Regions from separate parts of the Nonomuraea sp. NPDC003754 genome, predicted to be linked through region 2. Evidence: riboswitches for the same ligand, from Rfam matches in the RefSeq annotation. Region 2 holds a riboswitch; each other region holds the start of a gene.
The links. A riboswitch is a leader RNA that binds a small molecule or an ion and turns the genes downstream of it on or off. The one in region 2 is predicted to bind cobalamin.
Positions count from the first base shown of each region.

Region 1 (9,935 bases), on a different contig from region 2:
CTGCTGCGCCGGCTGAGCGAGATCTACGTGGCCCTGCGGGAGGGAACGCTGCCGCCCGTCCTGCTGGCCACGCCCACCCTGATGACCGGGCACCTGGACCCCGCGACGCTGGTGGACCGGCTCGAGGCGTGCGCCGCCGCCGGTGTCGAGCCGCTGGCCGCCGACCTGGGACAGGCGCTGCTGCGGCTGCCGCGCGGAGCCCACCCCGCCGCCGCCGAGCGGGCCGCACGCGTGGGCTCGCGGGGAGCAGTCCAGGCCGCCGCCTGGCTGTCCGCGGGCGGCCCGCCCGACCCGGAGACCGGCGTGGCGTGGGCCTACGTCGAGGGCGGCACCCGCCATCTCTTCGAGGAGCGCACGCCCGAAGACGCCACGCAGGTCGAGCTGGTGTCGGTGCTCCGCGCCGAGCCGACCGGGCACGACCTGGTCGACGAGCTGCTGAGCGAGCCGTCGTCCTGGCACTGGGACGACCACAGCAACTCCATGGCCTGGTGGGCGGCGGTCCTGCCGTCGCACCGCGAGGTCGTCGCCGTCAACTACCTGCCCTACCTGCTGTACCGGTGGACCCGCCCCGGGATCCACCCGCCGCACCTGGCGATACTCGCCGACGCCGACGGCCCGGCCGGTGACGCCATCGCGGTCATGCTCGCCTACTTCCTCGCCAAGGGCGAACCGAAGGCGGTGCCGCTGCTGCTGCGGATGGCGGCCCGGGACAGCCTGCCCGCCGAGGCGGTCGGCCGCCAGCTCGCGTTCCTGATCCGCCGCGCCGGACACCCGATCCCTCCGGTGCTGGACTCCCTCGCCGGCGCCGCCCGCCGGGGCGCGCACGAGCAGGTCTGGGACATCCTCAGGGGGATGCTGCCGGTGCTGCTGCCGGGCCGGGGGGAGCGGCCGACCGCCGGCCACACCGCGGCGGTGGCGCTGGCCACCGACGTGGCGGCGTGGACCGGCGCCCGAGGCGAGATCCCGTGCGTGTCCGACCACGCGGACAGCGGGCGCGGCACCCGCTTCGCCTACGAGTGCGCCCGCCTGCGCGACCGGCTCCGCTGACCGCGGAGGGCCCGCCCGTAGGAGGGGTTCTCCCGGATGGGCTTCGCGCGGGCATTCCCACCCGGCGGCCGGGCGCAGGTCACCGGTCGCCGGTCCAGCGGTCGTGGTGGACGGCGGCGTCCAGCGGGCGGCGCCGTCGCCAGCCGTGCCGTTCCAGGTCAGGGACCTCCTCCAGGTGGGAGACGGGGCCCACGCACAGCCACGCGACCGGTCGCACCACGCCGGGGACGCCCAGCAGGTCCCGCAGGAAGGACTCGCGGTAGAACGACACCCAGCCGACGCCGAGCCCTTCGGCGGTGGCGGCCAGCCACAGGTTCTGGATGGCCAGGCACACCGAGTAGAGCCCGGCATCGGCGATGGCGTGGCGGCCGAGCACCGCGGGCCCGCCCCGGTCAGGGTCGTAGGTGATCACGACGGACAGCGTCGACTCGAGCACCCCGTCGATCTTGATCCGGGCGAACCGCCGGGCGGCCTCGCCGTCGAGGGTGGCCGCGAACGTGTCCCGCTCCTGCCGTACGTGATCGTGGAAGGCGGCGCGGACGGCGCGGTCGCGCACCAGGATGAAGTCCCACGGCTGGGACAGGCCGACGCTGGGCGCCGCGTGCGCGGCCGACAGCACGCGGTGCAGCACCTCGTCGGGCACCGGCGCGCCGGTGAACTCGCCGCGCACGTCGCGGCGGCGGTGGATGACGTCGTACAGCTGGCTGATCATGGGCAGGCTCCCGCTGACTCGCGCCCCCGTGGGGGCGGTGAACGCGAGGCCGGTCTTCGGACTCCCGGATCAGCGCCTGCCCGCCGGCCTTCCCAGCCCTGTCGGGCCAGTGACTGCGCTCGCGCGCGTGGGCGGAGGCTCCCCGGTAACCGCGGCGGGCCCGTGCCGGACTCTCACCGGCTTCCCGATTCTCCCCGCGAACGCGGGGCACCTCGCAACAGTTCGCCGGGCAGTACGGTAGCCGATCACTTCACCCGCCCGGCCGGCGAGGTCGGCCGGGACTCCGGCGCCCTGCCCGCGGTCGTGTCACCACGGCCGGTGCGGGCTCGTCCAGGCTTCCTCGCGCGAGAGGGGCGGACGCGTGCGCCGCGACGTCTGCCGTGCCTGGACGGTTGTCACCGCCGGGGGGACAGCCGCAGGACGACCCGGTCGGCGGACAGGGACAGCACCTGGACGCCGATGCCGTTGACCGATCCGGTGGTGCCCGCGCCCAGTCGCGCCTGCGAGCTGACGCCTGGACCGGTGCCCTTCACCTTCACCTGGTCGCCGGTGAAGGTGACGGCCAGCCTGGTGATGCCGAAGCGCGAGCTGACGCGGAAGGACACCGCCCGGCTGAGGGAGAGCCTGCACGCGCCGTCGTAGCAGGCGCGCAGGTCGGGCGCGGGGGAGAGGCCGGTGACCGGGGACGCGGCGGTCACCAGCACGGGGGCGGTCGAAAGGCGACGGGTGGCGGCGGGCAGGGGTGCGGTCGCGCCTGCGGTGATGGGGGGCGGAGGGGCGGTGGTGCCTGCGGTGAGGGTCGCGGCGAGAAGCGCGAGGGTGGCGACTGCGAGCGGCATGGTCCTCTCTTCCTACGGTGGGTCGGGTCGGCGGCCGTTCTCCCACCCTGGGTCAGGCGCCACGCTCCGTCCACCCGTTCGGCGCAGGAGGTGGTGCTCGAGGTCGGTTGTGCGGCGAAGAATCCGCTTTGGGAGGCGGCGGGTAAGCGTGGGATGATGGCCGGGCCATGTCAGCCACGATGCCGCTTCGAGCTCTGCGAGCCGCCGCCTTCGCCGCGGTCTCGGTCATGCTCGGCATCGCCGCCCATGCGTTCGCCGGCGGGTCGGTGTCGGCGCCGTCGGTGGTGGTGGCGCTGCTGGTGTCGTTCCTGCCGGCCCAGGCGCTGGCCGGGCGGGAGCGGTCGGCGGCCGTGATCGCCGTGACCCTGGCCGCCACGCAGCTGGTGCTGCACGTGCTGTTCGCCGGCGCCCATGCCGTCGAGCCGGTGGTCGCGGGGCACGCGCACGGCCAGTCCTGGCTGGTGCCGGGCCTCGGCATGCTGGTCATGCACGGATGGGCGATCGGGCTGACGGCGCTGTGGATGTCGCACGGCGAGGCGGCCCTGTGGGCGCTGCTGCGGCGGCTGGCCGTACGGCTGCTCGTCGCGGTGCTGGCGTTCGTCGATCCGGCGGCCCGCACGGCCGTCCCCGCGCCGGCCGAGCGGCCGGCGATCCTGCGCTCCATCCTGCTCGGCCACGAGATGGGCCGGCGCGGCCCTCCTGGCGTCATGCGCACCGTTCCCGCCTGACCTCCCGTTCGAGGAGGCCGATGCGGGCCACCCCGGGAAAGGGGTGCTCCCCGGCGTCCCTGTCGTGACGGGCGCCGGGTCGACATCAGTGCCATGACACCAGTGCCGGCTCAGCCGGAAGAAGGGCTTTCCATGTTCTCGCGCGTCATCGTCGTTGTCGTCGGCGTGGCCAGCTTGGCCGCCTGTGGCGTCCAGGAGGCGGCCGACTCCGTTCCGAAGCAGGTCGCCGTGGCCTCACCCTCCGGGCCGTCCGGGCAGTCGGCTGCCGCTTCCGCGCTCACCATCACCGACCCGTGGATCAAGACCACGAAGAAGGGGATGACCGCCGCCTTCGGCACGCTCGTCAACAACTCCGGCACGGCCGTCGCCGTCGTGGCGGGCAGCAGCCCCCTGTCGCCGAAGGTGGAGCTGCACGAGGTGGTGGAGTCCGGCGGGAAGATGGTGATGCAGCCGAAGAAGGGCGGCTTCGTCATCCCCGCCAGGAGCTCCCACGTGCTGAAGCCCGGTGGCGACCACATCATGCTCATGGGGGTCACCGAGGAGGTGAAGCCGGGCGCGGAGGTTCCGTTCACGCTCGTCCTCGAGGGCGGCGGCACGTTCACCTTCACCGCCATGGGCAAGGACTTCGCCGGGGGCAAGGAGGACTACCAGCCCGGCATGGACATGAGTGGCGACCATGGCTGAGCTCGGGCTCGCGGTGAATCGCCGCCGGTTGCTGGCGGGCGGGGCCGTGGCGGCGGTGGCCGCCGTCGCCGGCTCCGTCCCCGCCGCGGGGGCGGGCACGGTCACGGCACCCCCGGTGGTCGCCGACGGCAGGGCGGTCGAGCCGTTCCACGGCCCGCACCAGGCGGGCGTGGCGACCGCGCCGCAGGCGCACGCCGTGTTCGTCGGGCTCGACCTGCGCAAGGGCATCGGCCGCGAGGAGGTGTCCAGGATGATGCGGCTGCTGACCGACGACGCCCGGCGGCTGACCCAGGGACGGCCCGCGCTCGCCGACACCGAGCCTGAGCTGGCGGCGCTGCCGTCCAGGCTGACCGTCACGTTCGGGTTCGGCCCCGGCCTGTTCGCCGCGGCCGGGCAGTCCGGGCGGCGGCCCGCGTCGGTGGCCCCGCTGCCCGCCTTCAAGATCGACAAGTTGGAGAAGCGCTGGAGCGGCGGGGACCTGCTCGTCCAGATCTGCGCCGACGATCCGCTCACCGTCGCCCACACGCTGCGGATGGTGGTCAAGGACGCCAGGGCGTTCGCGAAGGTGCGCTGGACCCAGCGCGGGTTCAGGCGGGCCGCGCACACGCAGCCGAGCGGGCTGACCCAGCGCAACGTCATGGGGCAGCTCGACGGGACGGTCAACCCGGTTCCCGGCACGCCGGAGTTCGAGCGGGCGGTCTGGATCCCGGCGGAGGGCGGCCGGCTGCAGGGCGGCACCACCCTGGTGCTGCGGCGGATCAGGGCCGAGATGGAGACGTGGGACGCCGCCGACACCGTGGCCAAGGAGTTCACGGTGGGCCGCCGCCTGGCCGACGGCGCCCCGCTGACCGGCGGGCGCGAGCACGACGCGCCCGACTACGCCAAGCTCACCCCCGCCGGATTCCCCGTCATTTCCGAGTACGCGCACATCCGCCGGGCCCACGTCGCCGACCCGAACCTGCGGATGCTGCGCCGGGTCTACAACTACGACGAGGGCGTCGCGGCCGACGGCCGCGCCGACACCGGGTTGCTGTTCGCCTCCTACCAGGCCGACATCGCCCGCCAGTTCGTGCCCGTGCAGGAACGGCTGGCCGAGGCGGACCTGCTGAACGAATGGACCACGCCGATCGGTTCGGCGGTTTTCGCCATACCGCCGGGCTGCGGCCCTGACGGCTGGATCGGAGAGGGGCTGCTGTCATGAGCAAGGGATCGGTTCGCAGGGGCCTCGTGCTGGTGGCCGCCTGCTGGTTGCTGGTGGTGCTCGGTGCCACGCCGGCGCTGGCGCACGACCGGCTCAAGAGCAGCTCGCCGGCCAGGAACGCCACGGTGGCGTCCGTGGAGGAGATCGAGCTGGAGTTCACCTCCTCGGTACGGCTGCCCGCGATCGTGCTGCACGACGGTGACGGCTCGGCCGTCACCCTCAGGAAGCCGAAGGTGGATGACAAGATCGTCACCGTGGCGGTGCCGGAGCCGCTGCCTGCCGGGCGGTACGTCATCGGGTGGCGCGTGGTCTCCACCGACGGGCACCCGATCGAGGGGGAGATCCCGTTCTCGGTGAAGGGCGGCCCCTCCGCCACCCCGACGCCGACCGCCTCGGCCGCACCGTCCTCCTCGGGGGACCCCGCGACCGCCGCATCGGCGGAAGCCACGCCCGCCGTCTCGGGAGAGGCCACGCCGGGATCGTCGGCGGAAGCCGCGCCGGATTCCTCGGCGGTGCCCGCGCCCGCGGTGACCGGGTCCTCGCCGGGGGCGCCGGACGCGGTGGCCGCCACCCCGGCCGCGAATCCGGCAGCCGATGGCGTGCCGGTGTGGTTGTGGGCGACGGCCGGCGTCCTGGCGGTGGCCGGCGGCGCCCTGCTGCTGCTCAGGCGCCGCCGGGAGGAGCCCGACGAGGAGGAGTGACCCTGGCGGACGCTTCAGGTGGGGATCGGCGGGTTGTGCCTGGAGTACCCGCCGAACTCCCAGCGCAGCGGCGAGGCCGCCGTCACCTCCACCACGCCGTCCACCTCGAAACGGACCGTGCGCTCGGCGCCCCATTCGACGTGCGCCCGCCCCGTGACGTGCAGGGCGTCGCCGGTGTCCCAGTCGGGGAACAGCAGGCCGCAGGCAGGGTCGAGCTCCAGGTTGCCCAGCGTCATGTACATCGAGTTGCCCACGTAGTCGGGCCAGGCCAGGTGCCGTTCGTCCAGCACCGTGACGAATCCGGGGTTGCCGCCGCGATGCGAGGCGTCGGCGCCGAGACCTTCGGCGTGGGTGGCCACGAAGAAGGTGTCCGCCTCGGAGATCCACTCCTGCTGCCGCCCGCTGAGCGTGTTCGAGGTACGGGCGGCGGGGGAGGTGACGGCCGGTCCTGGGATGATCGTTCTGGCCTGGATGTACTTGGGGCAGTTGCTGTAGACCTGTTCGGTGTGCACGAGCAGGCCGGCGCCGGCCGCGTGCGCGGTGCCGTTGACCCGCATCCTGCGCCGGGTGGCGGGTTCGATGGCGATCATGCCGATCTCGTGTTCGCTGGCGAACGCCCCGGCCAGCGGGTCGCCGGGCCCCGGCAGGGCGCCCACCATGATGCGCCGCTCGTCCAGCGCCTGGGCGAAGCCTTCAGGGCCGGTCAGCGCGCCGGCCCACATCCGGCCGTGGGTGTCGGCGGCGGCGACGACGAGCAGGCGCTGCCGGCTCAGGAAGTCGGCGGCCACCTCGGGGATCTCCGGCCGGGCCCGGGCCGATCCCCACGTCCCCGCACTGGGCACTCCCGCCCGGCGCTGGACGGCGGCCTCTCCGGGGTGCTCCATGGCCTAGAAGAACCCGCACGTGGGGGCGGAGCCGCTGGGGGCCCGCCGGTCGCCCGCGGCGTCGGGGGCGTAGATCTCCAGGCGGATGCCGTCGGGGTCCTCGAAGAACAGGCCGCCGGAGGAGGCGCCCTCGCGGTGCGGAACGATGCCGCCGTGGTGGATGGTCGCGCCGATCTCGCGCAGCACCGCCTCGGCCTGCTGGACCTCGTGCAGGTTCCCGACCTGGAACGACAGATGGTGCAGCCCGGGCTGCGCGGTGGGGAAGCGGCCCTCGCTCTGCCGCCACAGGGTGAGCCTCAGGGTGCCGTCCTGGGCGAGGAAGGCGAACTCCTTGCCGTCCTGGTCGGACCTGCCGCTCACCTCGAAGCCGAAGACACGCTGGTAGAAGTCGGCCGAGCGGTCGAGGTCGGTGACGTTGAGGCCGATGTGGCCGGTCTGGAAGGTGGACATCGAGAACTCCTCCGTCGATTCGATACCCACGAATATAACGGAGTTTGATGCGTTATCCCATTAGAAGTTTGTGGTGTGCGTCACTCACTCCGCCTTGTGGGCGCGGTAGTGGCGCGCGGCCCTGGCCCGGTTGCCGCAGGCCGTCGAGCACCATTCCTGGCGCGGGTGCTCCTTGACGAAATACAGCACGCACCGAGGAGCGGGGCAGGTGCGCAGCTCCGCGACCTCGGGACCGGCCAGGAACCGCAGGGCGGCCTGCGCGAGGCGCGCGGCCAGGAACGCCGCCGGAGGTCCGACGGGCACGAGCGACAGCGCCGGCCCGTCCTCGTCCCAGGCCAGCTGAGGCGCCGCCGGTACGGCGAGCGCCGCCGCGTTCACCTGGGCGAGCGCCAGGTCGAAGGCGGGCAGCCGGGCGGCGTCGGCCGCGCTGGGCGGCCTCGGCGCGACGGCCCTGGCGAACAGCGCCCTGACGGCCAGCCGCAGCTCGACGACCTGGCGCCACTGCTCGGACGTGGCGGTGAAGCCAGGATCCAGGCCCAGCTCGCCGGCGCGCGAGCGGGCCCACGCGGTGAGCGCGTCGGGATCGGACAGGGCGTCGAGGAGACCGCTGCGCGTCGCGCGGATCGTGCTGACGAAGTCGAGGGCGAGCATCCCTCCAGGCTAATGGGTGATATGCGGTCTCCCCGTTAGGCGGAGCAGGGTCCGGCTGCTCCGGTGCCCGGCCGCGCTAGTCGAGACAGGGCTCGGCGTGCGGCCCGCCCTTGAGCTCGTGGAAACCCGGGGTCGCCGCGACCAGCAGGGTGGCGTCCCAGAGCCGGCCGGCGGCCTCCCCTCTGGGGATGCGGGACATCACCGGACCGAAGAAGGCGACGTCACCCGTCGCGATGATCGGGGTGCCGACGTGGTTGCCGACCCGGCTCACACCGTCGGCGGTCGAGGCCCGCAGGTGGTCGTCGTACGACGTCGTGGTGGCGGCCTCGGCCAGCTCCTCGGGCAGGCCGGCGGCGGCCAGCGCGGGGGCGAGGTCCCAGCCGCCGAGATCGTGCAGGGTCTCGTAAAAGCGGCCGAGCGCCGCCGTGCCGTACCGGAGCTCGACCGCCGCGCACACCCGTGCCGGGTACCAGAGGTAGCCCTCGGTGTCGCCTTCCGGGTTCACCTCGAGGTGCTCGTTGAGCGCGGACAGGCTGAGCAGCCGCCAGCGGATCTCGATCGGGCGCACCCGGGCGGCCTCGGCCAGCCACCGCGAGGTCACCCAGGTGTACGGACACGTCGGGTCGAACCAGAAGTCAGTGATCACCGCACGAAAGTACCGACTCGGCCGCGCCCGCTTCAGGAAAGTCGCACCACCGGGCTCGAGAGGAGGTCAGCGACGGGAGAACAGCCAGGGGTCGCGCAGGTCGTAGAAGACCAGCTCGCTCTCGTACAGCGCCATCTCCTCGTCGAAGAGCTCCTTCAGATCGGCGGGAGGCTGCTTGCGCTCGCCCTCCCTGGCCGCCGACTCGGAGGTGAAGTAGATGGCCTGGGTGAACGAGCCGTCGTCGTACAGGGCCGCGATGCCGCCCAGGACGTCGGGGCGGAAGTTGCTGAACTGCGCCTCGTACAGCTCGTTGAGCTCGCGCAGCCGCCGCACGTCGCGCACCCTGCCCTCGATCACCTGCACGAAGCCCGCCTCGTCCGAGCCGCCGCCGAGGAACGGCACGACCTCGGCGGAGTCGTGGAAGACGACGTCGCCGCTGAGCAGCTTGGAGGTCTCCATCCACCACTGGTGCTGCTCGGAGCGCCCGCTGTTGGCGCGGGCGGCGTCCTCGGACTCGAAGCGGGCCAGGTTGACGAAGGTCCCGTCGTCGGTGACGCCCGCGGTCGTGCCGAGCCATCCCGGCGCGCCGGAGGACAGCTCCTCGACCCACCGGTCGAGCGCGGCGCGCAGCTGGCCGGGGTCGCCGGTGCGGCCCTTGATGACCTGGATGAACATGGTGACCTCCGCCTTCCCCGCCCCTCCCGATCTCCGAGGCTACGGTGGCCGCACCGCCCGGTCGAGCCGCGCCGATGCAGGGTTGGGACAAGCAATGGCAAACGCGTGGAGGCGGCCGGCCCGGTGGGGAGGCGGGCCCCGCCGAGCCGGGAGCGCTACGGCCGGCTCGACGGCGTGGCGTACTCGGCGGCGCCACCCGAGAAGTCGTACACCACGCACTGCTGGTCGCCGACCACCCACGCGTCGTGGCCGGGCGGGCAGACGAAGACGTCGCCGGGCCCCATCTCGGCCTCGGCGCCGTCGTTCATGCGGATGCGGAGCCTGCCGGAGACGACGAAGCCGTTGTGGTGGACCTCGCACGAGTCGGTGCCCGCGATGGGTCTGACCGACTCCGACCAGCGCCACCCGGGCTCGAACGTGGCCACGCCGAAAGCCAGGCCGGTCAGGTGGCATACCTCCAGGTGACCGTTCGGGAAGTCGCGACGCTCGTCCGGCTTGTCGATGCTCTTGACCTCGATCATGACGTCCCCCCTTCCGTCGGCTCCAGTCTCGCACCGGGCCGTGGGCCCAACAACCTGCCCGCTCAGGCGTCGGCCGGCCGCGGCAGCGCGGCCATCAGCGCCACCAGGACGATCGCCACCGGCACGCCCCAGGCGAGCACCTCGGGGATCGCCGCGCCCACGCCCCGGCCGTGCGGCTGCCGGGCGAGCAGGCTGC
Region 1 covers NZ_JBSGJX010000020.1:7,211-17,145, forward strand. Annotated here, with positions in the region: gene ACWEVS_RS24265 (hypothetical protein) at 1-1,047, shown strand, start outside; gene bluB (5,6-dimethylbenzimidazole synthase) at 1,127-1,759, opposite strand; cobalamin riboswitch at 1,790-1,984, opposite strand; gene ACWEVS_RS24275 (hypothetical protein) at 2,155-2,598, opposite strand; gene ACWEVS_RS24280 (MFS transporter) at 2,778-3,326, shown strand; gene ACWEVS_RS24285 (copper chaperone PCu(A)C) at 3,459-4,010, shown strand; gene ACWEVS_RS24290 (Dyp-type peroxidase) at 4,003-5,211, shown strand; gene ACWEVS_RS24295 (copper resistance protein CopC) at 5,208-5,912, shown strand; gene ACWEVS_RS24300 (pyridoxamine 5'-phosphate oxidase family protein) at 5,927-6,796, opposite strand; gene ACWEVS_RS24305 (VOC family protein) at 6,800-7,246, opposite strand; gene ACWEVS_RS24310 (CGNR zinc finger domain-containing protein) at 7,331-7,897, opposite strand; gene ACWEVS_RS24315 (mycothiol-dependent nitroreductase Rv2466c family protein) at 7,974-8,543, opposite strand; gene ACWEVS_RS24320 (hypothetical protein) at 8,610-9,218, opposite strand; gene ACWEVS_RS24325 (cupin domain-containing protein) at 9,374-9,739, opposite strand; gene ACWEVS_RS24330 (DHA2 family efflux MFS transporter permease subunit) at 9,802-9,935, opposite strand, start outside.
Region 1: another riboswitch for cobalamin. It lies ahead of bluB (5,6-dimethylbenzimidazole synthase); the one in region 2 lies ahead of ACWEVS_RS01790 (CbtB domain-containing protein).

Region 2 (9,935 bases):
ACGGGCGCGGGCTCGGCGACGGCCACGTGCCAGCCCAGCGGGTCGCGGACCGGCCCGGCCTGCGTCCCGTACGGCAGGCGCCGCAACGCCTCGGCGATCGCGGAAGGCAGCGAGTCGAGACTGATCGCGCCGAGCCGTTCCAGGTCGCCGGGCGTGGCGGCGCGGGCGGCCGGCTCGTCGCCGAACAGGGCGTGCCGTACCAGGTGGAGGGGGGTGCGGGCGGCCGGAGGGGGAGCCGACCAGGCCGGCGGGACCTGCGCCGCGGCGGCCACGGCACGGTGGACGGCGCGCACCCACGGGCTGCCGTTGCAGGCGGCGGCGTTGATGGAGCCCAGCTCGACCGCGGCGAGGCGGTCGAGCGGCGGTCCTTCGAGCGGCGCCAGGCCCCTGGCCAGCGCCTCCCGCTCGCACAGGACCTCGGTCAGGACGACCTGCGTCACCCAGCGGGCCATCTGCCTGTCCTCGGGGCTGCCGGGCGTGGGCAGCGCGGCGCTGAGCGGCCCCTCGCGCAGGTCGCGCAGGCGGACGTCGAGCAGCTCACGGGGGACGGGCTGCCCGTCGACCGTGCCGATCACCTGCGGGCGCGTCATCGTGCCACCTCCAGGCGGACGGCTGGCGCGTACTGGCACCTGCCGAACCACATGACCTTGGCCAGCGCCCACGAGCGCAGCTCCTGAGCGTCGGGCGGGACCGTGACGGGGAAGGCGACGTCCACCGTCTCGCCGGGAGCCACCTCGAAGCCCTGGACGACCTCGGGCAGCAACTCCCACGTGCCCCACGGGGAGGCGAGCTGGGCCTCGCCGCGGATGGTCCCCGCGGTCGTGTTGGCCAGCCGCACGGTCAGGGCCGCCCGGTCGCCGGGACGCAGCGACAGCGAGCCGGTGACGGCGCGGACCGTCAACCCGGTCGGCCTGCCGTCGGCGGCCGTGGTGCCCCGCGCCGCGACCCCGTCCTCGGGCACCGACTCGACCGGCGCGGGCAGCTCGGGGACCGGGCCGAGGGCGACGGTGACGGCGTCCTCGATCACCTGCTCGCCCACCCGGGTGCGGGCGGTCACGAAGTGGAGGCCGGAGCCCTGCGCCGGCGTGACGGTGAAGGGGAAGCGGGCATGACCGCCGGGCTCCAGGCGGAAGACCCGCCGGGACGGCTCGGCCGTCCAGCCGCCGGGCAGGTCCAGGGTCACGACGCCCTCGTGGGCCGCGTCCACCAGGTGGGAGGAGACGACGACGTCCACCTCGAACGGGCCCTCGGGGGTGACCAGGCCGGGGGAGACGGCCAGGCTCACGGGCAGGTAGCCGAGCGGCGCCGGGCCCTTGTTGTGCAGCCAGTACCGGCTGTAGACCGGCTGCGCCGGCTCAGCCGTCGCACCGAGCTCCGCGCCCGCCTGGTCGAGCACCGCAGGGACGACGAACGTGGCCACCTCGGCGCCGGACAGCTCGAGCGGCGCGACGGGCCCGGAGCCGGCCGACCGGTCGGAAGCGGCGTGGCCTGCCCCAGACGAGGTCGGCCGGTCGGGCGTGGCGTGGCTCTCTCCGGACGGGGTCGGCCGGTCGGGGGTTTCGAGCAGGTCGGAGGGGACCAGCGCGTCGAGCGGGAGCACCGGCGAGTGCAGGGCGGCGGTCGCGCCCAGGCCGGTCGACTCGACAAGCCTGATCGTCACCCCGTCCCCGTCCCCGTCCCCGTTCCCGTCCCCGGCCCCGGCCCCGGACAGGCCGTGCGCGTGCGGGTTGCCGGTGGCCTTGACCGTGCTGAACAGCACCTCGCGCGGCGGGTCCACGCGCAGCAGCGAGTGCGGCGACGGCAGGTCGCCGCCCTGCGCGTCCAGGACGCGCGGCAGCAGCGGCGTGATGAACTCCTGTCCCGCCGCGGGCAGGCCGAGCGCGCGCCAGTCGCCGTCACCGGCCGCCAGCGCGTAGGAGAACTCGTGCGTCCAGTGCTGCAGCTGGAAGCCCGACCCGTCAGGCGTCGTACGGCGCGGCGGATCCAGCCACACGCCGGACGGCCAGCCCGTGCACGACCGCATCAACGACAGGTGCAGCGCGCCCGAGGGGTCGACGGCGAAGCCCGGCAGGCCGTAGGCGAGCAGCGCGACCGTCCTGTCCTCCAGCTCCTCGCGCCCCAGCGGGCACGACGCGTGGACGACCGCGCCGTCCAGCAGCGTGTCGGCGGGGTCGGCCACGATCAGCGCGGGCAGGGCCCGCACGTCGCGCAGGTCGGCGCTCGGCTGCCACACCTCGGCCAGCGGCTTCTCGGCCGGCACCCACACGCGCCGCTCGCCCGACTTGAGCGCGTCGAGGAAGGCCGGGTCGCTGCGCGACAGCAGCTCGGCGGCCAGCGGGTTGGTGTCGGGGCCGCCCAGGACGATGCGCACGTCGGGCAGGTTGGAGTCGACGTCCAGCCAGCCGTACCTGGAGCCCGAGGCCGACGAGACGGTCGCCGTCACGCCCACCCTGGCCAGCGCCACCACCAGGTCACGGGCGGTGGCCGCCGCCTCCTGGGAGGACACGACGATCTCCGCCACGCCGATGGCGCGGGCACCGGCGGGCCCGAGGTCGACGCGGGCGGTCGACGACAGGCCGAACCAGGTGTTGGCCGGGTTGTCCAGCGTCCACGGGTGCTCGGCGCTGTCCACGTCGGGCAGGGCGAAACCGCGCCCGACGACCGCGCCCGCCACGTCCGAGACCGGCAGCGCGCCGCGCACCTGAGCCGGGAAGCGAACCCTGAGCAGCCGGTCGGCGCCCGTGTGGTCGAGGACGCGGGTGGTGAACTCGACCCGCTCGTCCCTCAGCGTGACGACCTGCTCGTAGGTCAGGTCGCCGACCTCTCCTGAGACGACCAGGCGGGAGCCGTGCGGGCTGGTCTCCGCCCGCACGGTCGCGGTGGTCGCGCCCGAGGCGGTGGTCGCGCCCGTCGGCATGAGGTGCCACGGGCCCTCGCCCATGTCCGGGTGCTGCGGGTACTCCTCGTAGAGCCGCAGCTCGTTGGCCAGACCGGTGAGCAGTTCGCGGCCGTCACGGGTGACGGAGGTCAGGCCGCCGCCCTGGGTCGGGTCGGCGGTGACACGCCAGCGGTTGCTCTCGACGGTGTGGCCCTCGACGGGCCGCCAGCCGTCCGCCTCGCCCTCGACCACCGGGTAGGACCGCCAGCCGAGCGCGGGCACGTCCTCGGCGAGGAAGACGTGCGTGCCGTCCTCGACGACGGAGGGGGCGTCCACCCGCAGCCCGGGCTCCAGCCGTACCCTGACCAGGCCGTCACGGGCGAAGGAGAGCGTGTTGGTGACGACGACCGAGCGGCCGTCCACGGCCACCCGGCCCAGCAGCGCGTCGAGCGCGCGGTCGCGGGCGTCGGCCGCCAGGTCGTAGGCCTCCCGCCAGCCGGTGAGCAGGTCGATGTAGACCTGGTCGGACTCGGAGCCGGTGATCGCGTCGTGGTGGGCGCCGTAGGCCAGCTGCCGCCACACCTTGTCCAGCGCCGTGTGCGGGTAGCGGCCCAGACCCAGCAGCGACGCGAAGGCGGCCAGCCGCTCGGCGTCGAGCGCGGCCACCTCGGCGGCGCGCTGGGCCTGCTTGGTGTCGATGTAGGAGACGTCCTTGCCGGTGTAGACAGGGTTCATGTCGCGCGTCTGCGGGCTGAACGTGCTGGTCTCCGCCCTGACCGCGGCGAAGAAGTCGCGCGGCACCGCGCAGACGAACCTCGGCCACACGTACCGCGCCGCCCACTCCCGGTGGATCTCCGTCACCCACTTGTTCGGCGGGGTGTAGTCGGTGCCGACGGGCAGCAGCACGTTCCTGGTGGCGGCCACCGGCTTCAGGCTCGCGAACAGCTCGTGAACCGCCGCCATCGCCTCCTCCAGCGTCGCCGAGGAGTCCATCCACCAGCCCGCCGAGTAGTGCGCGGGCATGTAGTGCGTCACGACACCGAGCCCCGAGGGCGAGATCCACTCGAACTCGCTCGGGAACTGCATCAGCGTGGCGTCGTTCTTGGCCTGCTTGAAGTTCTTGCTGATCGGGCCCCACTGGTGGAAGGGGCCGCGCGCCCACGCGCTGCCGGTCAGCCCGGCGGCGGCGAGGTAGCCGGGGAACTGCGGGTCGTGGCCGAAGGCGTCGAGCTGCCATGCCGTACGGGGCTCGCCGCCGAGGATGTCGCGCTGGTAGCCGATGCCGTACACGATGTTGCGGATCGTGGTCTCGGCGCCGGTCAGGTTGGTGTTGGGCTCGTTGTAGGTGCCGCCCATCAGCTCCACCCTGCCCTCGGCCATCAGGCGGCGCAGGTCGGCCCTGCGCTCGGGGTGGGTGTCGAAGAACGGCTTCAGGTAGTCGATCTCGGCCAGCACGAACTTGTAGTCGGGGTCGCGTGCCGCGAGCGCCAGATGCGCCTCCACCAGGGCGAACGCGTTGCGCTCCCACAGCGGCCTGGTGGTCGCGTCACCCGACAGCAGCTCCCACGGGCTGGTGTAGGCGGCCTGCGTGTTCCACCAGACGGGGTCGTAGTGGAAGTGCGACACCATGTGCATCGTCCAGCCCGGCTCCTCCACGGTCACCTGGGCGGCGAGCTCGTCGCCGGCCGAGGTGACCACACACGGCAGGACGGTCCCCGGCTCGGCGTTCACCTCCAGCGGGACCTCCACCACGACGGTCCCCTCGCCGGCGGGCACGACCGCGCGTCCCGCCACGCCGTCGCCGCGCACCTCCAAGTCGGCGTCGTGCTCACCCTGCTCGGCGGTGACCCGGAGGACCTGGTACGGCTGCGCCTCCCTCCCGACGAAGAGGTCGGTCGACTCGGCGGTCAACAGGCGAACGGGCACGGGGTCTCCCTCGGCGTTCTAGGGGGCGGTCGCCGTCACACTAGGTCCTATCAAGATCAATGGCAACGTTGTCATAGCCCGCGCCCGCTCTCCCCGGGAACGCTGATCCCGGCGTTTCCTGGAAGCGGACAGTCCGTGCCCCGCCTGCGCCGGGACAGTCCTTCGTGGCGCGCCGGAAACCCCGGACGTGGGCATCTACATCTCAGAAAGGGCCCGAACAGGATCGGGTGATGTTGACGAGACCCGGAGAAAGGGATACGTTCCGGTAGATTTCGCGGCGAATCAGGGGAAATCCGGTGAGATGCCGGTGCGGACGCGCCACTGTATCCGGGGCCCACAGCCCCGGGAGCCAGGTCACCTGACCGTCGCGACCTCAACCAGCGGGACGCGTCATCCCTGAGGAGGCTTCACATGAGTGGTCTGTCCACGTCCGTAACCGCAATTCCGCTTCACCGTCTCACGCGCTGGCTGCTGGCCGTGCCCGTTCTGATGCTGCTCGCGTACCTCGTCCTCATGGACAACGGCGCGATCTCGCAGACCGGCACGCTCCTGCACGAGCTCATGCACGACGGGCGTCACCTGCTCGGCGTGCCCTGCCACTGAGGCAGCGTCATGGTCAAGTCCCTGGTGGTCAGGGGCCTGCTCGTCGGGCTCCTGGCCGGACTCGTCGCGGGCGTGTTCGCCTTCTTCGTGGGGGAGCCGCGCGTCGACGCCGCGATCGCCCTGGAGGAGGCGGCAGCCGCCGTATCGGTTGACGGCGGCGACACCCCGTCCTCCCACTATTCCGACGGCGCCGCTCAGCCGTCCGCCCCGGCGGACAGCGCGGCTCAGCCGTCCGCTCCGGCTAATGCGGCTCAGCCGTCAGCCTCGACGGATGGTGCGGCTCAGCCGTCGGCCCCGGGGGACGCGGCTCGGCCGTCGGCCCCGGCAGGCGGCGGCGAGGAGGCGCACAGTCACGACGACGGCGCTTCGGCCGGCCACAGCCACGGCGAGGAGGCCGTGGTCAGCAGGCCGGTACAGAAGGTCGGCCTCTTCCTGGCCACCGGCCTGTACGGCCTGGCCGTCGGCGGCATCTTCGCCCTCGTCTTCGCCGCACTGCGCGGCAGGGTCGGCCCCAGGTCGGAGCCTGGCCTGGCGATCGTGACGGCAGCGTGCGCGTTCGGTGCCATCACCCTGGTCCCCTTCCTGAAATATCCCGCCAACCCACCCGCTGTCGGCGACCCCGAAACCATCAACGCCAGAACGCTGCTCTACGTCGTGACGGTCCTCGTCGGCCTCGCCTCCATCGCGATCGCCGTCGCCGCCACCCGCAGGGTCACCGTGCCCGGCGTCTGGGCGAAGGGCCTGGTGGGCGGGGTGACCTTCCTGATTCCCGTGATCGCCGCGTGGGTGCTCCTGCCGCGCGTCGACGAGGTGCCGCCCGGCTTCCCCGCCTCGCTGCTGTGGGACTTCCGGCTGGCCTCCCTCGGCACCCAGGTGGTGTTCTGGGTGGCCTTCGGGGTGTTGTTCGCGGTGGCGGGCGAACGGGCGAAGGCGCGGGTCAGCTGACCAGGGTGCTGTTCGTACGGCATGCCTCGACACCGGGCATGCGTGGCGCGCGCTTCCCTACGGGGGAGGAACGCGCCGACGCGGCGAGCCTCGAAACGGCCCAGCGCCTGAGCCGAACCCTGGCCTCCGTCCTTCACCCCGGAACACCGTCATCTCCGGCACCGTCATCTCCTGGAACACCGGGTTCCGGGGTGTTCGGGGAGGGTGGAACGGCGTTCGTCGCTCCGGGGCGGGCGGCTCGGGAGACGGCCGTGGCGCTCGGGTTGGCGCCCGTGGTCGTGCCCGAGCTGGCCGAACCGGATTACGGGAGCTGGCGCGGCCTGCCGTACGAGGAGGTCGTGAAGGCCGACCCGGAGTCCTTCGCCCGGTGGCTCGCCGACCCCGGCGCCGCGCCGCGCGGTGGGGAGTCGCACGTCGAAGCGGCGGACAGGGTGGTCCGCTGGGTGGAGTCCCTTCGCGAGACCCCACCAGGCGAGCTCGCCCGCCCCGACGCCCCCTCACCGGAACCCGGCACCTCGGGGCGGTCGGGCCCGGGTTCGGGCGGGCGGGGGTGGGTGGTCGTGTGCGACGTGGCGGTGGTGCGGGCGGTGCTGGGACATGCGCTCGGCGTCGGCCCTCTCGTCGCCGCGCGATTCGACATCGCCCCTCTTTCTCTCACGCAGGTGTCCGCCTCCCGCGAGGGCTGGCGGATCGGGTACGTCAACCGGAAGGCCACACCGTGACCGCCACCTATCCCTTCAGCGCCGTCGTCGGTCTGGACGATCTCAAGCTGGCGCTGGTGCTCAACGCCGTCTCCCCCCGCGTCGGCGGCGTGCTCGTCAGGGGGGAGAAGGGCACCGCGAAGTCCACGATCGTCAGGGCGCTGGCCGCGCAGTTGCCGCCGGTGGACGTGCTGGCCGCCTGCAGGTTCGCGTGCGACCCCGTCGCGCCCGACCCCACGTGTCCCGACGGGCCGCACGAGCCGGGCGAGCAGGTGGTCACCAGGGCGGCCGCGCTGGTGGAGCTGCCGGTGGGCGCCTCGGAGGACCGTCTGGTGGGGTCGCTCGACCTGGAGCGGGCGCTGACGGAGGGCGTGAAGGCGTTCGAGCCCGGGCTGCTGGCCGCCGCGCACAGGGGCGTGCTGTACGTGGACGAGGTCAACCTGCTCCACGACCACCTCGTGGACCTGCTGCTGGACGCGGCCGCGCTCGGCACCTGCTACGTCGAGCGCGAGGCCGTCTCGGTACGGCACGCGGCCAGGTTCCTGCTGGTCGGCACCATGAACCCGGAGGAGGGCGAGCTGCGGCCCCAGCTGCTGGACCGGTTCGGGCTGACGGTGGAGGTGCGGGCGTCGCGGGACCCGTCGGAACGGGCCGAGGTCGTACGGCGGCGCATGGCGCACGACGCGGATCCGCAGGGCTTCGCGGCACGCTGGACGGCCCAGGAGGCGGAGCTGGCGGCCGGCATCGCGGCGGCCAGGGAACGTCTGGCGGCGGTGGAGCTGCCGGACGCGCGGTTGCGGCAGATCGCGGAGGTGTGCGCGGCCTTCGAGGTGGACGGCCTGCGCGCCGACCTCGTCACGGCGAACGCCGCAGTCGCGCATGCCGCCTGGCGGGGCTCGCGGGTGGTGACGACCGAGGACGTGCGGGTGGCGGCCCGGCTGTCGCTGCCGCACCGGCGGCGCCGCGACCCGTTCGACGCGCCGGGGCTGGACGAGCGGCTCCTGGAGGAGCTGCTGGCCAGGACCTCGCAGGACGAGCGCCCCGACGACGACCCCGACCCCGACCCTGACACCGGCTCAGACCCCGACACCGCCCCCGAAGGCCCCGACGGGTCCTACGGCCCCGACGGCCCCTCGGGCGGGGGCGGCACGGAGGACGGCGGTCGACCGCCGTCCGACGCCCCGGCCGCCCGCGCCGAGAACCGGCAGAACCAGGACGGACACGGCAAGGACGGGCGAGAGGCTGGCGACGCGGCGAGCGGAAACGGCGCCGCCCGGACCCCGCAGCACGACCGCGACAGCGCCCCCACCGGCCAGGACGCGTCCGTGGACGGGGAGGGCCTGGTCCAGGTGGCCGGGGTGGCGGCGCCGTACCGGGTGCCGTGGCTGACGGTGGAGGGCCTCGGCGACGGCGCGTCCGGCAGGCGGTCGCGGGCCCGCACCCCGCACGGCCGTACCACCGGCTCCCGGGTCCCCGAGGGGCACCTGCGCTCGGTGCACCTCACCGCGACACTCGTCGCCGCCGCGCCGTACCAGAAGGAGCGCGGGCGCACCGCGCCCGGCCTGCTCATCCGTGCAGGGGACCTGCGCGAGGCGGTGAAGGAGGGCAGGGAGGGCAACCTGGTGCTGTTCGTCGTCGACGCCAGCGGTTCGATGGCCGCGCGCAAGCGGATGACCGCCGTGAAGACGGCCGTGCTCAGCCTCCTGCTCGACGCCTACCAGCGGCGCGACAAGGTCGGCATGGTGACGTTCAGGGGGAACGCCGCCGAGGTGGCGTTGCCGCCGACCTCGTCGGTGGAGGCGGGCGCGGCACGGCTGCGCGCGCTGCCGACCGGCGGGCGCACCCCGCTGGCGGCGGGCCTGGCCCGCGCCGCCGACGTGCTGCGCGTGGAGCGCATGCGCGACCCGGACCGCAGGCCGCTGCTGGTGGTGGTGACCGACGGCCGCGCCACCGCCGGCGGCGACGTGGACCGCGCGGCCGCCCTGCTCAACGGTACGGCGAGCGTGGTCGTCGACTGCGAGTCCGGCCCCGTACGGCTCGGCCTGGCCGGACGCCTGGCGACCAGGCTGCGCGCCCGCCTCATCCCGCTCGACGGGATGGACGACCTCATCCGCGACTACAGAAAGGCGGGCTGAGATGCCGCAGGGCAAGCCCGAGGTCGTCCCCGACGACGGCCTCACCACCAGGCAGCGCAGGAACCGGCCGCTGCTGATCGTGCACACCGGCCCCGGCAAGGGCAAGTCGACGGCCGCGTTCGGGATGGCGTTGCGGGCGTGGAACCAGGGCTGGCCGATCGGCGTGTTCCAGTTCGTGAAGTCGGCCAAGTGGCGTATCGGCGAGGAGCGGGCGCTGCGCGTCCTGGGCGACTCGGCCGAGGGCGGGCCGGTGAGCTGGCACAAGATGGGTGAGGGCTGGTCGTGGATCCAGCGCCCCGGCACGGAGGAGGACCACGCCGCCGACGCCCGCGAGGGCTGGGAGCAGATCAAGCGCGACCTGGCGGCGGAGACCTACCGGTTCTACGTGCTCGACGAGTTCACCTACCCGCTCAAGTGGGGCTGGCTCGACCTGGACGACGTGGTGGAGACGCTCGCCGGCCGTACGGGGAGCCAGCATGTCGTGATCACCGGCAGGGACGCGCCGGAGAAGCTGCTGGCCGCCGCCGATCTGGTGACGGAGATGGGCAAGGTCAAGCACCCCATGGACGCCGGCCAGAAGGGCCAGAAGGGCATCGAGTGGTAGTCCCGCGCCTGGTGATCGCCGCGCCCGCCTCGGGGAGCGGCAAGACGACCGTGGCGACGGGACTCATGGCGGCGCTGCGGGCGCGCGGGCTGCGCGTCTCGCCGCACAAGGTCGGCCCCGACTACATCGACCCCGGCTACCAC
Region 2 covers NZ_JBSGJX010000001.1:392,326-402,260, reverse strand. Annotated here, with positions in the region: gene ACWEVS_RS01800 (DUF7158 domain-containing protein) at 1-590, opposite strand, end outside; gene ACWEVS_RS01795 (glycoside hydrolase family 38 N-terminal domain-containing protein) at 587-4,804, opposite strand; cobalamin riboswitch at 5,055-5,184, shown strand; gene ACWEVS_RS01790 (CbtB domain-containing protein) at 5,282-5,407, shown strand; gene ACWEVS_RS01785 (CbtA family protein) at 5,417-6,352, shown strand; gene ACWEVS_RS01780 (histidine phosphatase family protein) at 6,391-7,074, shown strand; gene ACWEVS_RS01775 (VWA domain-containing protein) at 7,071-9,188, shown strand; gene cobO (cob(I)yrinic acid a,c-diamide adenosyltransferase) at 9,190-9,792, shown strand; gene ACWEVS_RS01765 (cobyrinate a,c-diamide synthase) at 9,801-9,935, shown strand, end outside.

Region 3 (9,935 bases), on a different contig from region 2:
CCGTGGTTCCACCCCTACGAGACCCTCTCGCAGCAGAGCGTCGTGCTCGACCTGTCGGACGGCTACGCCGCCTACGCGGCCGGGCTGGCCAAGCGCTCGTCGAAGTTCTACAAGAGCACCCTGTACAAGGAGCGCAAGCTCGGCAGGGACTTCGGGGAGGTCACGTTCGACTTCGCCGCGCGCGGCGCCGACGACTTCCGCGTGCTGCGCGAGTGGAAGTCGGCGCAGTACCGGCGCATGGGGCGCGCCGACAGGTTCGGGCAGTCCTGGGTGGTGGAGCTGGCCGAGCGGCTGCACGCCATCGACTCGCCCACCTTCGCCGGCCCGCTGTCGATGATGTACGTCGACGGCCGTCCGGTCGCCGGGCATTTCGGGCTGCGCTCCGACACGGTGCTCATCGGCTGGTTCCCGGCCTACGATCCCGAGTTCGCCAAGTACTCCCCCGGCCTCATCCAGCACCTGCACATGGCTGAGGCCGCCGCCGAGATCGGCATTCGCTCCCTCGACCTGGGCATCGGCACCAACTCCGAGTACAAGGACGCGCTGCGCAGCACGGGCGCCCCCGTGGGCGAGGGGGTGGTGCGCCGCCGCACGATGGGCGCCGCGCTGCACCGCATGCGCCACGAGCCCGTCCGCCGGGTGCGCCGGCTGATCCTGGAGTCCCCCCGGATCTACGGCGCCGTCGACAAGGTGCTGCGCGCGTACGGCAGGCGCCGGTGATGCGCGACAGGGCCGGCCAGGACTGCATCCACGTGCCGTCGGGCCGGTTCGCCCTCTACCTGGCGCTGCGCCACTGGTTCAAGCCCGGCGACACGGTGCTGCTCGCGCCCACCAACTGCGAGATCGTGCTGTTCATGGTGCTGGCGGCCGGCCTGACGCCGGTGCTGGCGCCGGTCTCCTGGCGCGACGGCAACATCGACGTGCCCGCCGTCGACTGGACGGGCGTGTCGGGCGTGCTCACCACCCACCTGTACGGCCAGCCCGACCGGATCGCCGAACTGCGACAGGCCTGCGCGCGCCACGGCGTCACGATCATCGACGACGCCGCCCACGCCATGCTGACCACGGTCGACGGGCGGCTGGCCGGCACGTTCGGGGCGGCGGGCGTCTACAGCCTGGCCAAGCACGGCCGCGCGATGTCCGGCGCCTATCTGACCTGCGCCGATCCGGCGGACCTGCGGACGCTGGCGCAGGCGAGGGACGACCTGCTCGTGCCGGGACGCCAGCTGGCCGCCGTCCTGCGGCCGGTGATCAGGGAGACGATCTACCGCACCGGGCTGGTGCGCCCGATCTGGCACGCGCTCAAGCGCCTGGGCCTGATGACCTGGACGGGGCACCGCCTGCCGTCCAGGGAGCCGGAGCTACGGGCGGCGCTGGCCGCGCGCGGGACGGGCCCGGCTGCCGACGCCGCGCTGCTGTCCGCCCTCGACTACTGGCTGTCGATCGACCAGGCGGACTGGCGGATGCGCCACGGTCCGCTCGTGCGCCGCTACCAGGACTCCAGGTTCCGGGTGATCGACCGCGAGCGGGAGGCGCGCCTGGCGGGCGTCCGGCTGCTGCGCGACACGCCCTGGGCCGCCGAGGGGGTGCGCCACGCCGAGCCCCAGCCGCTGCTGCGGGTCCCGCTCGTGGTCGAGGACAGGGACACCGTCGTCGCCCGGCTCGAACAGCGGGGCGTGGTGCCCGGGTTCATCTACGACCCGCCGCTCCACGACTATCTCGACCTGGTGCCGGCCGGGCCGAACCCGGAGGCCGCGCGCTGGTGGACGAGCCATGTGCTGCCCGTCGACCCGCTGCGCGCGCGTCGGATCGCGGGGCTGCTGGCCGAGCTGGAGGTCCGGCCCGCCGTACCGCCGCCCATGTGACCCCGGGCGTGGCTGGCGTGGGTCCATGCCCGGGGCGAATGGCGTTCACATCCATCCGGGGGGCGCCATTCCCGCCGGTCAGACCTGAGAAAGAAAAAGCCTGTCGGCTTGGACCGTTTTCTTTCTCGCGAACACCACAAAGGTAAATGGCAATTCACGTGTCCGCCACAGAATAAAATCTGGTCCGTGCGCAGATTATCCGCCGCCGAACGCCGCCTGTGGCGGGCCTTTCCCACGGGGGCGTGGGTGGACCTGCGCACGGGCGACAGGGAACTCGACGACCCGGCGCAGGCCGATCGCTGGGGCCGCGAGCGCGAGGTGCGGGCCGAGGTGATCGCCGCGCTGCTGCTCGGCGCGGTCGAGCGCACCCCCGGCCGGGTGGCGGGGGTACGGCTGGCGGGCGCCAGGGTGGTCGGCGCCCTCGACCTGTCCGGCGCGACCATCGACGCCACCCTCTACCTGCTCAACTGCCACCTGGCCGAGCCCGTCGACCTGTCCGACGCCACCGCCAGAGGTGTCCGGCTGCGCGGCTGCGAGCTGGCCAGGGTCAAGGGTTCGCGGATGAAGGTGGACGGCCTGTTCGAGCTGGACGGCTCGACGGTGCACGCGGGCGTGCGCCTGGACAACGCGCGGGTGGAGGGCCAGTGCCGCCTGTCCAGGACGACGATCACCGCGCCGCTGCCGCGCACCTCGACCTCGGAGTCGGCCCACGGCGACGTCCGCGAGCCCGAGGGCGGCGTCACTGACACGATGCACGAGTGGGCGCTGTGGGCGGGCGGCCTGTCGGTCGGCGGCGGCACCTTCCTGCGCGGGCTGCGCGCCCACGGCGACCTGCGGCTGATCGGCGGTACCTTCCCCGGCGGCCTCTACCTGGAGGGCGCGCACGTCGGCGCGGTCAACGCCGACTTCATGACCGCGGGCACCGCCGAGCTCAGCGCCGGCTTCAGGGCGGACGGCACGATCAGGATGCGCGGCGCACGCGTCGACGGGGTGCTGTCCTTCCACCATGCAGAGCTTCGTGCGGAGGGCCGGGCGCTGCACCTCAGCCACATGCAGGCGGACGAGGTGATCATGCGGCCCGACGTGATCGAGGGCGAGGTCAACTTCGGCTACTCGCGCTTCGGGGTGCTGCTGGACTCCCCCGACGCCTATCCGGGCGCGGTGCTGCTCAACGGCCTGACCTACGAGTCGCTGCGCGGTCCCTGGTCCCTGGCCGAACGGCTCGGCTGGCTGGGCCACGACCCCGGCGGGTACCGGCCGCAGCCGTACGAGCAGCTGGCCTCGTGGTACCGGCGCATCGGGCACGAGCCGGAGGCGCGGCGGGTGCTGCTGGCCAAGCAACGGCGGCGGCGCGGCACCCTGCGGCCGGCGGGCAAGGTGTGGGGGCGGCTGCTCGACGTCATGGTGGGCTACGGCTACCGCTCGTGGCTGGCGGGTCTGTGGGCGGCGATCCTGCTGACCGCGGGGACGGTCATCTTCACCCGCGTTCCGCCGGTCCAGGTCGACCCTGACCAGGTGCGCACGTTCAACGCGTTCGTCTACTCGCTCGACCTGCTGGTGCCGGTGAGTGTGTTCGAGGTGCGCGGCGCGTACGAGCCGGCCGGGTGGACGGCCTGGGTGGCGTGGACGCTGGTGGTCTCAGGCTGGGTGCTGGCCACCGCGCTGATCGCGGGCGCCACGCGGGTCCTTCGGCCAGCCTCCGGGGCCTGAGTCGGCGAAGGCGCCGTAGGAGGAGCTCTCCACCCGGAAGCGGGGCAGCGCGTGCGGGTGGTGGGCCTTCAGGTAGGCCACGAGGTGCTCGCGGGCGTCGGCCTTCAGGTCCCAGACCGAGGCCGAGTCGGCCGCGCTCATCAGTGCCCGCAGCTCCACCAGGCCGTTGGGCAGGATGTCGGTGACCTGGAGGGTCCAGTCCTTCTGGTCCCACAGCGGGTGGTCCTTGATGAAGCGGTGCAGTTCCTCGCGCAGCTCCGGTACGGGCACCGACCAGTCGACGCGGAAGTAGACGTGGCCGATGACCCTGCTGCCGTGCCTGGTCCAGTTCTCGAACGGGTTCTGGGTGAAGTAGGAGACGGGGAAGACCAGACGCCGCTCGTCCCACGAGCGGACCACGACGTAGGTGAGTGTGAGCTCCTCGATCCTGCCCCACTCGCCGTTGACCACCACCACGTCGTCGAGCCGCAGCGCGTCGCTGAAGACGAGCTGCAGCCCGGCGAGCATGTTGCCGATCGTGGACTGCGCCGCGATGCCGACGATCGCGCCGGCGATGCCGGCCGAGGCGAGCAGTCCGGCGCCGAGCGCGCGCACCTCGGGGAAGGTGAACAGCGCGGCGCCGAAGGAGATCACGATGATCACCGCCGCGGCGGCCCTGCGGACCAGCGCGATCTGCGTTCTGGCCCGCCTGGCTCTGCGGTTGTTCTCCTCGACCTGTTCGAGCCGGTCGAGGACGACGTCGGTGACCGCGTAGGCGGCCTGGATGAGCAGCCAGGTGAACGCGGCGATGGTGAGGATGCCGGTGAGACGCTCGACGATGGGCAGTGCCGCGCTGCCGACCATGCTGGGCACGAACGCGGTGTTGAAGGCCACCACCGACGCCACGGCGAACGCCGGCCAGGTGCACCTGCGCACCAGATGCCCGACGAAGTCCCAGGTACGGGCGGCTCTCAGGAGGAGCCTGCGAACCAGCTCGACGCAGACGACCGCTCCGAGGACGGATGCGATCAGGATGAGCCAGTTCACCGGCGCCACGATCATGCCCCCTAATGTCTCAGAATGTCTCGTCGAAGGTCACATTGCCCTCGACCGCGACCTGGTATGCCGACACCCTGCGCTCGAAGAAGTTCGCCAGCTCCTGCACGTCCTGCAGCTCCATGAACGCGAAGGGGTTGGCGGTTCCGTACCTGACGGGCAGGCCGAGACGGCGCAGCCGCTGATCGGCCACGTACTCAAGGTACTCGCGCATCTGCTCGACGGTCATTCCCGACATGCCATCGCCGCACAGGTCACGGGCGAAGGCCAGCTCGGCCGCCACCGCCTCCTCGATCATCCTGGTGACCTGCTCGCCGAGCTTGTCGTCGAACAGGTCGGGCTCCTCGGCGCGCACGGTGTCGACGACGCTGAAGGCGAACTCCATGTGCATCGACTCGTCACGGAAGACCCAGTTGGTGCCGGTGGCCAGGCCGCCGAGCAGGCCGCGGGAGCGGAACCAGTAGACGTAGGCGAAGGCGCCGTAGAAGAACAGGCCCTCGATGCAGGCGGCGAAGCAGATCAGGTTGAGCAGGAAGGCCCGGCGGTCCGCCCTGGTCTCCAGCCGCCGCAGGTCGGCCAGGGAGTCGATCCAGCGGAAGCAGAACTCGGCCTTGTCGCGGATGGAGGGGATGTTGTCGACGGCGGCGAAGGCCTTGACGCGCTCGTCCGGGTCGGGCAGATAGGTGTCGAGCAGCGTCAGGTAGAACTGCACGTGCACCGCCTCCTCGAACAGCTGCCTGGACAGGTACAGGCGGGCCTCGGGGGCGTTGACGTGCTGGTAGAGGTTGAGCACGAGGTTGTTGGCGACGATCGAGTCGCCGGTGGCGAAGAAGGCGACCAGCCGGTTGATGAGATGGCGTTCCTGGGGCGTCATCCTGGCCAGGTCGGCCAGGTCGCTGTGCAGGTCCACCTCCTCGACCGTCCAGGTGTTGCGGATGGCCGCCCGGTAGCGCTCGTAGAAGTCGGGGTAGCGCATCGGGCGCAGCGTCAGGTCCATGCCGGGGTCGAGCAGCACGTAGTTCTCCTTGCGGTGGGTCGTCGTCGGCGCGGCGGGCGAGGGCCTACTGGCAGGCTTCGCAGATCTCGGGGTTCTCCAGCGAGCAGGCGACAGCCTCGCTCACCGTGAAGGCGGGCTCTGGGGCGGGCTGAGCGGTCGCCTGCACGGTCGTCTGGGCGATCCTCGTCGCCGGGCGCGAGCGCAGGTAGTAGGTGGTCTTCAGCCCCTGCTTCCAGGCGTAGGCGTACATCGACGACAGCTTCCCGATCGTCGGCGTGGCCATGAACAGGTTCAGCGACTGCGACTGGTCGATGTACGGCGTCCGCGCCGCCGCCAGGTCGATGAGCGCCTTCTGCGGCAGCTCCCACGCGGTCCGGTACAGCGTCTTGAGCTCGGCCGGGATCCCGGGGATGTCCTGCACCGACCCGTCGGCCCGCTTGATCGCGTCGCGCATCTCCTGCGTCCACCGCCCGAGCCGCTGCAGGTCGGCGACCAGATACCGGTTGACCTGCAGGAACTCGCCGGACAGGGTCTCGCGCTTGAAGACGTTCGACACCTGGGGCTCGATGCACTCGTAGCATCCGGCGATCGAGGCGATCGTTGCGGTGGGCGCGATGGCGATCATGAGGGAGTTGCGCAGGCCGGTCCGGTCGATCTTGGCGCGCAGGGCCGTCCACGCGGGCGAGTCGCCGGCGCCGAAGTGGTCGGGGTGCAGCACCCCCTGGGCCGCCCTCGTGTCGCCGTAGGAGGGGTGGCGCCCGCGCTCGACGGCCAGGTCGGCGGAGGTGTCGTAGGCGGCCAGCGCGATCTCCTCGGCGATGCGCGTGGACAGCGCCAGCGCCTCGGCCGAGTCGAACGGCAGGCGCAGCGAGAAGAACACGTCGGCCAGACCCATCACGCCGAGCCCGATCGGCCGCCACCGCAGGTTGGCGGTCTCGGCCTCCGGCGTCGGGTAGAAGCCCAGGTCGATCGTCTTGTCCAGGAAGCGCACCGCGGTCCGCACGGTGGCCCGCAGCCGGGCCCAGTCCATCGAGCCGCCGGCCAGGTGCGCGGCCAGGTTGATCGAGCCGAGGTTGCAGACGGCGGTCTCGCCGTCGCTGGTGACCTCGAGGATCTCGGTGCAGAGGTTGGACAGGTGGATGACGTTCTCCGGGCGCGCGGTCTGGTTGGAGGCGCGGTTGGCGGCGTCCTTGAAGGTCATCCAGCCGTTGCCGGTCTGCGCGAGCGTGCGCATCATCCGGCCGTAGAGGGTGCGGGCCGGGATCTGGCGGGTGTGCAGGCCGGCCGCCTCCGCGGCCCGGTAGGCGTCGTCGAACGCCTCGCCGTACAGGTCGGTGAGGTGCGGCACCTCCTTGGGGTCGAACAGCGACCACACCTGGTCCGCCTCGACGCGGCGCATGAACTCGTCCGGCACCCAGTTGGCGAGGTTGAGGTTGTGGGTGCGGCGGGCCTCCTCACCGGTGTTGTCGCGCAGTTCGAGGAACTCCTCGATGTCGGCGTGCCAGGTCTCCAGGTAGACGCAGGCCGCGCCCTTGCGGCGGCCGCCCTGGTTGACGGCGGCGACACTGGAGTCGAGCGTGCGCAGCCAGGGGACGATGCCGTTGGAGTGGCCGTTCGTGCCGCGGATGAGCGAGCCCCGGGAGCGGACCCTGGTCCAGGCGATGCCGATGCCCCCGGCGTACTTCGAGAGCCTGGCGACCTGGCCGTAGCGCTCGTAGATGCCCTCGAGGTCGTCGCGCGGCGAGTCGAGCAGGAAGCAGGACGACAGCTGCGCGCGGCGCGAACCCGAGTTGAACAGGGTGGGCGAGCTCGGCAGGTAGGACAGCGTGGACATCAGGGCGTACAGTTCGGCGGCCTCGGCGACCGAGGCGGAAAGGCCGCACGCCACGCGCAGCAGGAAGTGCTGCGGGCGCTCGAGCACGCCGCGCGTGTCGGGGTGGCGCAGCAGGTAGCGGTCGTAGACGGTGCGCAGCCCGAAGTACTCGAACCTGTCGTCGGCGCTCTCGTCCACCAGCGCGTCGAGGGCGGCGGCGTGGGCGGTCACGAAGGCGGCCAGCCCGTCCTGGAGCAGGCCGGCGGCGTGGGTGGCCGCGATCGACTCGGAGAAGGTCCGCACGCCGTGCGCGGCGGCCTCGTCGGCGATCTCCTCGGCCAGCAGCCTGGCGGCCACCCTGGAGTTCTCCGGATCGGCGATCACCCTGGCGGCGGCCTCCTCGATGGCCAGCCGGCGATCCACCTCTACGGTCTGCGTCACGCTCTCTCCTCGCGAGCTCGGCCTCGTGAGGGCAGGCGAGAGCGCGCGGGCATGCCGCGAGGCCCCCCGGCCCTCCCTCGAGGCCATGGACAGGTCACACCGCTGGCAGGTCTTCGGACTCGCGGGCGTTCGTCAGCTTCCTACTGGCCGTCGCTTCCCAGGCCATGGGCCCAGTGCGTCGTGACGGCGGTCGTTCCCGCTCACCGCTGCGGGGCAGCGCCGGATTCGCACCGGCTTCCCTTTTTGCTCCGCCCTGATCGGGCGAACCAGCGACGAGCAGGATCCTACATCTAGTGGCCGCGGGCGCAACTACCCCAACATGTCGATGAGGCCGAGGTCCTTGAGCACCTCACGGGTCCGCTCGGTCTCCGACCCGAGCCACACGCCGAAGTCGCCGCCGCTGAGGGGAATCGGCTTCCACCCTCTCGTACGGCACGCATCCGCCCACTGCCGGGACCCGGTGATCTCCTCGAGGATCGCGACCGCCTGGGCGTGCTCGCGCTCGGTCATCTCCCCCGGCCCGAGCACCCCGCACCAGTCGGCGAAGTCGACCCGCACGCCCGACTCCAGCAGCGTCGGCGCCTCGATGCCGTCGACCGGTTCGGCGGAGGAGACGGCCAGCACCCTCACCTGGCCCTTGTCGATGCGCTTGCGCCAGTCGCCGAGCGGCCCGGCGGCGACGGCGGCCCGGCCCACGAGCAGCGCCGCGGCCGCGTCGTGCGTGGTGGGATAGCCGGCGTAGTCGAGCACCCTGGCGTCGGCGCCGAGCCCGCGCGCGACCAGCCCGAACAGCAGGTGGTCGGTGCCGCCCTGGGGCCGGCCCGCCAGCACCGTGGCGCCCGGGTCGGCGAGCAGCCGCCCGGCGAAGTCGTCGAAGCCGCGCAGCAGCGAGGCGGCGGGCACGACCAGCACCTCGACGTCGCCCACCAGCCTGGCCAGCGGGGTGCCGGCCGCCTTGGAGCCGTTGCGCAGGGCGGTCGCGAGAGCGGGCAGGCCCGTCACGGTCAGCGAGGTCCCGCCGTCGGCGACGCCGCTGTATCTGAACTGGCCCGCCAGGACCTTCGCGACGGGGATCCACGCCTCTCCGCCCGGCACGACGGTGAAGCTGGCTCCCTGCCGGGGGACCGTGGCGCCGCACCCGGCCAGGCACGCCAGCGCGGCCACCGTCCCCGGCACGAACGCTGCCACGAACTCCCGACGGCGCATGCGCGCCCCTCCCCGTCGCCCCCAACCCTTGTACAGGATGTTATTGGATGATCACCTTGCGTCACACCTCGGGGGTGGCGGGCAGGTCGGCGGGAACGGCGAGCAGCCGGATGTGGAGGGGCCTGGCCTCGGGCGGGGCGTCGGCGGCCCGCCGGCTGTACTTCTTCAGCAGCAGGATGTACTCCTCGAAGAAGTCCTCCAGCTCGTCCAGCCGCATCCGGCCGAGCGCGCGCGACACCTTCACCCAGGCGGGGTCGGCCTGGTAGGCGGCAGGCAGCTGCTCCAGGAGGATCCGCTTGTCCTCCTCCAGCCCGATCCGGTGGAACTCGGCGAGGACCGGGCGGTCCTCGGGGGCGAGCTGGGCGGGCAGCGGCAGCCTGATGTCGCCCGTCTCCGCCCTGCGCCACCACCGCTCGCGCCCGGTGGACCGCTCGGGGATCTCCTCGATGAATCCGTACTTCTCCAGCTGGCGCAGGTGGTAGCTGGTCGTCCCGGTCTTGGCGTCGAGCAGCGAGCCGAGCGTCGTGGACGTGGCCGGGCCGTGCAGGCCGAGGTGGCGCAGCATGGCGCGGCGCATGGGATGGGCCAGGGCCTTCAGCTTGCCTGGATCGTCCAGAACCCAGGGCTCGTCATCCTTCATGACGATCACCCTAGTACTCCAGAAGGATTTCTGCAGACATCTCTTTGCCGAGAGTTCTCTGCAGACTATCTTCGGCAATATGACGCGATTCGTGAAGACAGTGGTTCCGGCGCTGCTGGCGCTCTTAGCGGCACTCGGCCTGGCCGGGGCGGCTCAGGCCGCGCCCTCGGCCGCGCCCCCGGCCCCGCCCGCCGTACCCGTGCCCGGCGATCTGGCGGCGACGGAGGT
Region 3 covers NZ_JBSGJX010000054.1:19,138-29,072, forward strand. Annotated here, with positions in the region: gene ACWEVS_RS40670 (GNAT family N-acetyltransferase) at 1-720, shown strand, start outside; gene ACWEVS_RS40675 (DegT/DnrJ/EryC1/StrS family aminotransferase) at 720-1,865, shown strand; gene ACWEVS_RS40680 (hypothetical protein) at 2,052-3,575, shown strand; gene ACWEVS_RS40685 (mechanosensitive ion channel family protein) at 3,504-4,616, opposite strand; gene ACWEVS_RS40690 (ribonucleotide-diphosphate reductase subunit beta) at 4,630-5,625, opposite strand; gene ACWEVS_RS40695 (ribonucleoside-diphosphate reductase subunit alpha) at 5,672-7,861, opposite strand; cobalamin riboswitch at 7,949-8,147, opposite strand; gene ACWEVS_RS40700 (tripartite tricarboxylate transporter substrate-binding protein) at 8,171-9,067, opposite strand; gene ACWEVS_RS40705 (ArsR/SmtB family transcription factor) at 9,129-9,707, opposite strand; gene ACWEVS_RS40710 (CocE/NonD family hydrolase) at 9,787-9,935, shown strand, end outside.
Region 3: another riboswitch for cobalamin. It lies ahead of ACWEVS_RS40695 (ribonucleoside-diphosphate reductase subunit alpha); the one in region 2 lies ahead of ACWEVS_RS01790 (CbtB domain-containing protein).